One region of the Sporosarcina sp. CAU 1771 genome, then DNA from elsewhere that is predicted to be linked to it. Evidence: riboswitches for the same ligand, from Rfam matches in the RefSeq annotation. Region 1 holds a riboswitch; the other holds the start of a gene.
The links. Region 1 has a riboswitch for thiamine pyrophosphate ahead of ACXYMX_RS10150 (ABC transporter substrate-binding protein). Riboswitches for the same ligand answer to the same signal wherever they lie in the genome.

Region 1 (4,431 bases):
TTTTCTGCCACGATTTCAGAGCTTAATAAAACGTTTTCTAAAATGGTACGCCAAGGAAACAAGGATGGATTTTGAGGCATATAGCTTATATGTCCTCTAGAATTATTAACTTTATGCCCATCCAGCATGATAGCTCCATCGTCAGGAGGATAGAGACCACCAATGAGTTGGAATAATGTACTCTTACCACTTCCGGAAGGACCAACGATGGATACAAATTCCCCTTCATCTACATGAAATGAAACATTGTTCAGGACATGGTTTGTCTCATAGGATTTTGAAATGTTTTGTAAAGCTAATTTACCCATTCGATGGGCCACCTCCTTGTCGTTGCCACTTAAACATTCTTCTTTCAACGAGTGCAATCAGAGCGAAAAAAGTTAAACTTAATAGCATGATTAACGCAATAGCAACAAATACTCGGTCTGTTTTAAAGGAAGAAGAGGCCATCGTCATATACACGCCGATTCCTTTACTTGCTCCTAGCCACTCGGAAATAACGGCCCCCATAACACTGTATGTACCTGCAATTTTTAAACCTGAAAAAATGGATGGAAGTGCATATGGCCATTCTAACTTCCAAAAAATCTGTCGATTGGATGCGCCTGCCATTTTCATATAATGCAACAAGTCTCGGTCTGTTTGGCGTAAGCCGTCCAAGGTCGCAATCGTAATTGGAAAGAAACAAACTAAAACAATGATGATGATTTTAGGCAACACCCCGAATCCGAACCAAATAACTAGTAAAGGTGCTAATACAATCGTAGGGATATTTTGGGATAAAATGAGTAAAGGATAGAAAGCTTCCTGTAAACTAGGTATTCGGAATAAAAGGATAGCCACTGCAAGTCCAACAGAACTTCCAATTGCATATCCTGTCAGCGTAAGTTTGACAGTGGATCCTATATGTCCTGCGTACAGTTCCCATCCTTGAATGGCTTCATTCCATACTTGGGTAGGAACAGGCAACAGCCATGCTGGGATTGCGAAAGAACGACCGACAATTTCCCAAAGAGTGAGTAAAAGGATGAGGACCGCTAAGGGTCGCCATCCTTTTTTCAGCACATTTATCAACGGTATTTCTCCGTTAATTTATTCATTGATGCACCCTCAGTGTATAAGATTTTAACTTGTGAAATAATACTTAAGGAACCGAGTTCGATCATCTTCTCATTCATCTTTTGGACAATTTCAAGTAGCTGAGGTAAATTACCCTCCATCGTTGTTTCTAGTGGAGATACTTGAAAAGGAATGCCCGCCTCTTCAATTACTGCGATAGCCGCGTCTACATAGGGAATTACATTTTCCCCATTAGGTGTTTTCGGTATGATTTGAATACTAACCAATGCGTTTGTCATTGTACTTCCTCCTGGTTTTTAATTCCTGAAATTGCTTACTCCGGTAAAAACTCATTCGTAAATGCCTCATTCGCTTTAAATTCAATATCGAGTAAATCGTTCTCTGTCATCCACTCAGCGTAGCCTTCCCAAATCGACAGTTTTTGTTCGCCCCAACGTGGAGCATCGTCCTTGTACTTTGGAGAAATCCACTTTTGACTTGCTTTTACAAGTTCTTCATCAAGATCAGGGACTGCAGCTATGAGTATTTCTGCTGCTTCTTCTGGATTATCTATTGCGAATTCATATCCTTTTGCAATAGCTTTTACAAAAGCCTTTACTGTTTCGGGATTTTCGGCAATCATTTTTTCATTTGTCGTCAGAACAGGGGTGTAGAAATTGAGTTTTTCTGAGTACTCGTTTAAATATTGCATATTCATATCGATCCCTCGAAGTTCTGCTTCAATACCTGTCCAAGCATAGTAAATCCATGCAAAATCAATATCTCGCTCGACTGCTGTAAAGAAGTCAGAGTTACCTATATTAATAAATTCGACGTTTGATGCATCTGCACCTTCTGCTTCCATCAAAGTAGAGATAATTGCTTGTTCTAAGGGTGCTCCCCAACCACCGTATGATTTACCTTCATAATCTTTAGGTGATTCTATATTTTCGCTTGTAAGTGATGCAAATCCAGATGTGTTATGTTGGAGAATTGCAGCTATTGAAACGATAGGTATTTCTTGTACACGTGCTTCTGTAATCGCTTCTTGGGCTCCAACTCCAAACTGAGCTTGACCGGCAGCAACGAGTGGATCGGCACCCGCTTCTCCAGGCAATAAAATTTCTACATCTAGGCCTTCATCTTCAAAAAAACCTTTTTCTTGTGCTACATAAATGCCCGTATGATTTGTATTGGGTGTCCAATCAAGGACAAATTGTATTTTCTGTAGTTCTTCACCATTTTCCTTTTCCTTGCTCGTGTTTCCGCCACATGCAGTCAATAAAAGTAACAGACTGAGTAAGGCAACTAACCAAACTTTTTTCAATCTTGCTCCTCCTTCAACTTTCATAGCAATTACAAGTGAACGATTTACTGAAATCCAATTGCACTTTGGCGCAATTGTGTTCGGAGTCTTTGTCTTTGTTTAATAGAATACTAAGTCTACAAAAGAAAGACAAAAAAATGCGTACTCCGGACAACCGAAGAACGCATAACCATAGACTAGCTAATGAGTATGTTCCCTCCGCTGGCTTTAACCAGATCAGGTTCAAAGGGTCTATACTTTGCAAAGTATATCTCAACCAGTAAAACTGGTACCCCCACATAAATGTAACGCATGAAGTTTTAATTATTGTACAACTTCTACTTTGCCATACTTATTCAAATGAATCAAGTGTAGAGAGAATAATGACTATTTAATACAGGGCGAAAATTCATAAATAACGGTGTAAGAGAATGTAAAGTAGTTTAATATTGTTGGTGAAAGTTTAAATTTGCATAGGAATCATAAATGTTTTATAATTAAACTGAGAAAACTTATTTGGTGTTATTGGTTTTATTGGAGGAAGATATGTTGAAAACTCGTATTATTAATGCATTTATAGAAGAAACTCGATTGAACGGTGTAAAATTTACAATGGATGATTTGGCAAAGCGCCTAGGGATTAGTAAGCGGACGTTGTATGAACAATTTTCTTCAAAAGTTGATATTTTGGATTCCATCATTGACTTGACTCTAGATGAGTTTGATGAACAAACACGCTTAATTATTGATAATCCCGATTTGACATTGGTGGAAAAAATACGTAAAACAATTGTGGTTGTGCCGAAGCATAATGAATTTTATGACCTGCGTATATTAGAGCAGCTGAAGAGGTCTTACCCTGACCGATGGGAACGAGTGAATCTAGAGCTAAACCAGTGGGATGAATTAAAGGAACTTCTAGAAGAAGGTATACAAACAGGTGTCATCGAAAAGATGAATATAGATTTACTGATGAAGTTAATTATTGATGCTGCAAATTTAACGTTAGATCGTCAATTTTTCTTCGAACACAGTATATCTGTGACAGAAGGATTTGAAACGATTGTCGATGTTCTACTAAATGGAATTGTTACAAAAGTATAAGGATGACTTACTGACACTAAACATGTCAGTTATTTTTTCACTTTGAAAAACTATAAAAACTAAAATCGTTTATCGGTTTTTTGGAAGATGAGGAAACGAGTATGAAGAATAGACAGGTAATCAACCGCTTGGATACTGAAACTGTTAGTAAATCTTTCATAAGATACTTAATCCCGTCAACGGTTGGGATGCTTTTAATGGCTATCAATATTGTGGCTGATGGAATTATGGTTGGGAACCGATTGGGTTCTGTTGCACTTGCTGGAATTGGAATTGCTACTCCTGTATACACGATTTTTGTTGCGATGTCTTTATGGATAGGGATTGGGGCGGCAACACGGTACTCTATATCTATGGGTGCTAAGCGTACAAAAGAAGGCCAAGTCATATTTTCGCATGCAATGGTTGCCATTATGATCTTATCGATGATCATAGGACTGACTGCATTTATTTACAGAACGGAACTAGCCTATCTGCTGGGAGCAAATGCTGATACATTTCCATATGTAGCTGATTATATGAACATTTTGCTTTTGTTTGGTGTAGTTTTCACTGTAGAAAACGCCTTTAGTATATTAGTAAGAAATGATGGTGCACCGATTTTATCGATGGTTGCTTTAATTATAGGATCACTCGTAAATATAGTCTTGAATTATGTGTTTTTATTCGTTCTTGATTATGGTATCCAGGGTGCTGCATCGGCTACAATCATCGGTGCGTTTATCGGACTTTTAATATTGTGCTCTCATTTCTTTAAGAAACAGAGTAATTTGCGTTTTGTACGTTTCAAATTCGATAAGAAACTTCTATGGATGTTGTTAGTGATTGGTTTCCCAAGCTTTTTATCAGAAGTTGGATTTTCAGTCTTTACTATTTCTCACAATCTCATGTTGGAACATATTGCAGGAACAGCGGGAGTGTCTGCTTTTACAATATTAAATTATGTTCATAGTGTCATGTTG
Region 2 (4,431 bases), on a different contig from region 1:
AGTGCTCGCACTTCACCTGTTGAAGCAGGATGTGTTCCTCCGCAACCATTATCATCGAAATCCGGAATGATAACGAGTCGGATGTCGCCTGAAACGGCAACCTGTTTTCTCAAATCGTACTGATCTAGTTCCCCTTCAGTAATCCATTTCGTTTCAATGGATCGATTATCTAAAATTACTTGATTCGCTAATCGTTCTACTGCTTCAAGTTGTTCGGCCGTCACGTTTTGAACGTCTATGTCGATCGATACAATTTCTTTCCCTAAATGAAAACTTACAGTAGGGAAATTAAATAATTCAACGAATGCCGCAGAGAGGATATGCTGACCCGCATGTTGTTGCATATGGTCAAAACGATGTTCCCAGTTAATCATGCCCTCCACTTTATCCGCTGAACCAAGACTTTTCTCCAAGAAATGGCGGATTTCACCATCCACTTCCTCCACATTATGTACCGCAACTCCGTTCAACGTTCCGATATCAGACGGTTGTCCACCACCTGATGGATAAAATGAGGTGTTTTCTAAGACGGCAAAATAAGTACCATCTGAATCTTGGGACTCGTGAACAAGTTGCGACACAAACTCTTTACAGTAAGCATCTTTGTAATAAAAACGGTCTTTCAACATACCAACAACTCCTAGTTTTTTATTAAGTTTATCATAAAAGGAAAAGCTTAAACCAAAAGAGGTTTAAGCTTTGTCTGTGCTACGAAAAATTTTGTTTGGATTGAGTAAATTATCTGGATCGAGTGCTTTTTTAATTTTATTCATAACGAGCAATGCAGGTCCATGTTCTTGTTCCTGGTACTTCGCTTTACCGATTCCTACACCGTGTTCTCCAGTACATGTGCCCCCACGTTCAAGCGCATAGGTGACAATTTTTTCATTCAATAAATCAGCTTTAGCAATTTCCTCAGCGTTGTTTAAATCAATCATTAGGAGCACGTGGAAATTACCATCACCAACATGGCCGACAATTCCACCTGGCATTCCAAGTGATTCAACTGTTTCACGTGCATAATTGACTGCACCTGCTAATTCTGAGATGGGGAGACAGACATCTGTTACCATCATTTTTTTACCAGGATGACCGTGAATAAAAGCATAGGCTAAATTATGACGAGCCTCCCACAGTTTGTTGCGAGCCGCATTATCCGTTTCGAATTCAATGCCTTCACAGTGATGATCTTCGACGATTAACTTCATAAAATCAACATCTTGCTTTAATCCTGCTTCGTTCCCGTGAAACTCCATAAATAGAGTTGGTTTTTCTTTGTAATCTGTTTCACTGAAAAGATTTGATTGTTTCATTGATGGTTCATCCACTAATTCGACTCGAGCTATTGGGATACCGGCTTGTAAGATGGAGACAACAGCTTCTACCGCATCATTCACAGTAGGAAAAGAAGCACGTGCCGCTGTTACACGCTCAGGTATGCCATGAACGAGGAGGGTCAATTCTGTAAAGCAGCCTAAAGTTCCTTCAGAGCCAACAAAAATGCCGTTTAAGTGAAGGCCGGACGCAGACTTCGCAGCCAAATTACCAGTGTGGATAACGGTTCCGTCAGCCATCACGACTTCTAAATCCCGAACTTGGTCACGCATAACGCCATATTTTACGGATGTAGTTCCGCTGGCATTGGTTGCTGCCATTCCACCTAGTGTTGCGTCTGCTCCTGGATCAACGGAGAAAAACAAGCCATGCTTTTTCAGTCGTTGGTTTAGCTGTGAACGCGTTACACCCGGTTGTACTTTGACAAGAAAGTCATTTTCCTTCACTTCTAAAATTTCATTCATAAGGGAAAAGTCGATTGTAATTCCGCCCTCATAAGGGATGATATGGCCTTCCAAACTCGTGCCAAGTCCAAAAGGAATAATGGGAACTTGATGCTCAGTCGCAAGCTTCATAACTTCACTGACATCTGCAGTCGATTTTGGGAAAACGACGATATCAGGCAGACTTGGTGTATGGTAGGATTCATCTCTTCCGTGAAGTTCCTTTACCGTTTGGTTGACCGAAACTTGGTCGTCATTTAGGATTTGTTTAAGGGAGTTGACTATGTTTTCTATTGAATTCATTCTGTTAATCTCCTTATGTTAGATGTACGAGACATCAGTAGTTTACTAAAAAATATGTATTCAATTATTGTACGTACCGTTTTCCATTATACTACAAAAAACTATCGAATCCATCTGAACTAACTTTTAATTGTGAAAAAATAGAGTCGGTTTTGGAGTGCTAATTTTAAAAAGATTTGCAATTTAAGTTTAATGTGATAATCTTTAGAAGAATTCAGCGCTGAATTTTGTAAGCTATCAACCAATTGAATATATCTGCTAGGGGGGCCTTTCTAGGCTGAGACACATCTGAAGATGTAAACCCTTTGAACCTGATCTAGTTAATACTTGCGTAGGGAAGCAGCTGAAAAACTACAATCAGGTTTTATAAATATGTAGTCAACAGCCGCTTTCCGACTTTGGAAGGCGGTTTTTACTTTGTCTGAAATAAAAAGTGAATTACACAGGAGGAATTATTCATGATAACTACTAAAACTAAAAAATTTACAGATAGACTGTTTGAAAATGCACAGCCAATTTGGGAGAAGAGTCACAATCATCCCTTCGTACAGGAAATTGGTAAAGGGACACTTGCGGAAGATAAATTCATTTATTACATGAAACAAGACTATGTGTACTTAGTTGACTACTCAAAGTTGTTTGCGGTTGGCGTCCAAAAAGCCCTCGATCTACAAATGATGCAAAGCTTTTCAAAAACACTCAACGATACGATTCATTTTGAAATGGATTTACACAGGGCATTTGCAGCGGAATTTGGAATTAAGAATGAAGAACTTGAAGCAACTGAACCAACTCCTACAAATTTGGCATACACACGTTATATGTTAAATGTTGCTCAAAATGGATCGTTAGTTGAACTTGTCTCTTGTTTATTGCCATGTGCTTGGGATTATTGGGAAATTGGTAAGTTGCTTCGAAAACAGTACGGCGACCAGTTGGCAACAAATAAGTATTCGAAATGGATTGAGACGTATGACTCTGAAGAGTTTGCAGCAGGTGCGAAATGGTTGATTGAACTCATGGATCAGCTGACTGAGGGGAAACCAGAGCGTGAGTTGGCACAAATCGAAAAACACTTCCAAATGACATCTAAATATGAGTACCTGTTTTGGGAAATGAACTATACGCAAGAAAAATGGCCGATTTAATTAGGTATGGGGTTGTAGACAATGACGTTAGTACTTAAAGACATCTCGTATTCATTTTTCAATGAAAATAAAGAGCCCAAAAAAGTGTTGTCCGGACTGAATCTAACAATTGAACAAGGTGAGTTCGTTTCGCTGATTGGCAAAAGTGGTGCGGGAAAAAGTACGGTTTTAAGACTAATAACAGGATTGCTTACGCCACAACAAGGATCGATTACTGTAAATGGAAAGCCGATTGCGTTGGGGGATGTGGGATATATGCCCCAACGTGATTTGCTCCTACCTTGGCGAACGGTTATTGAAAACATGGTTATTGCTGGAGAAATCCAAAAGGATCTACTGATTACGAAAGAAGAAGCTCGCGAATGGTTGGAACGCGTTGGTCTTCTTGACTATGAAAATGCACTTCCTAAGGAGTTATCAGGAGGGATGCGGCAACGAGTGGCTTTTTTACGGACATTATTAACCGGAAAAGAAGTGTTGCTGCTAGATGAACCCTTCGGAGCACTGGATTCATTAACCAAAAAAGAGATGCAAACATGGCTCTTGTCCATTTGGCAGGAGTCGGGCAAAACGGTGTTGTTCATCACGCATGACTTGGAAGAAGCGGTGTATATGAGTGACCGCATTGTGCTACTTTCACCCAATCGTCCAACTGAGGAAATTGCAGTGGGATTAACGCATCCGCGAACGAAGGACATGCAAAATTCAACGGAATTGGTTTTGTTACGCCAGGAATTGGAGAAGAAGATTGCTTATGACAACGATTAAAAAGTGGTTCCAGTCGTACGCATTGTTCATTACTTCAGCGTGTATTCTCTTATTGGGTGTGGAGTGGCTTGTTCGTTCAGAAGTTGTCCCAGCGTACATTATCCCAGCGCCGTCAAAAGTCGTGTTGGCGATTATAAATAATTGGCAGGCACTCATTTTTGAACATTTACGTGCGACGATGCTGGAATTTGGCATTGGCTTTGCGATATCTGTTATTGGTGGTGTGGGGTTAGCTGTTAGTATGTTTTATTCGAAAACAGTTGAAAAACTGATGTATCCTGCTGTACTTATTTCACAAACGATTCCAATCATTGCTTTGTCCCCAATATTTGTCCTTTGGTTTGGTTATACAATTTGGAGCAAAGTTGCAGTCACGATACTTATCTCGTTTTTCCCGGTCGTTGTCGGAACGTTTGATGGCCTTCGTTCAACGG

Region 2: it holds a riboswitch for thiamine pyrophosphate, as region 1 does, so the genes downstream of both, tenA (thiaminase II) here and ACXYMX_RS10150 (ABC transporter substrate-binding protein) in region 1, are expected to answer to the same signal.

The regions. Positions count from the first base shown of each region.
Region 1 covers NZ_JBTLRN010000013.1:4,522-8,952, forward strand. Annotated here, with positions in the region: gene ACXYMX_RS10135 (ABC transporter ATP-binding protein) at 1-308, opposite strand, end outside; gene ACXYMX_RS10140 (ABC transporter permease) at 301-1,074, opposite strand; gene ACXYMX_RS10145 (thiamine-binding protein) at 1,071-1,358, opposite strand; gene ACXYMX_RS10150 (ABC transporter substrate-binding protein) at 1,394-2,410, opposite strand; TPP riboswitch at 2,563-2,672, opposite strand; gene ACXYMX_RS10155 (TetR/AcrR family transcriptional regulator) at 2,915-3,469, shown strand; gene ACXYMX_RS10160 (MATE family efflux transporter) at 3,571-4,431, shown strand, end outside.
Region 2 covers NZ_JBTLRN010000023.1:6,589-11,019, forward strand. Annotated here, with positions in the region: gene ACXYMX_RS13460 (alanyl-tRNA editing protein) at 1-629, opposite strand, end outside; gene ACXYMX_RS13465 (FAD-binding oxidoreductase) at 693-2,081, opposite strand; TPP riboswitch at 2,332-2,436, shown strand; gene tenA (thiaminase II) at 2,540-3,229, shown strand; gene ACXYMX_RS13475 (ABC transporter ATP-binding protein) at 3,251-3,997, shown strand; gene ACXYMX_RS13480 (ABC transporter permease) at 3,984-4,431, shown strand, end outside.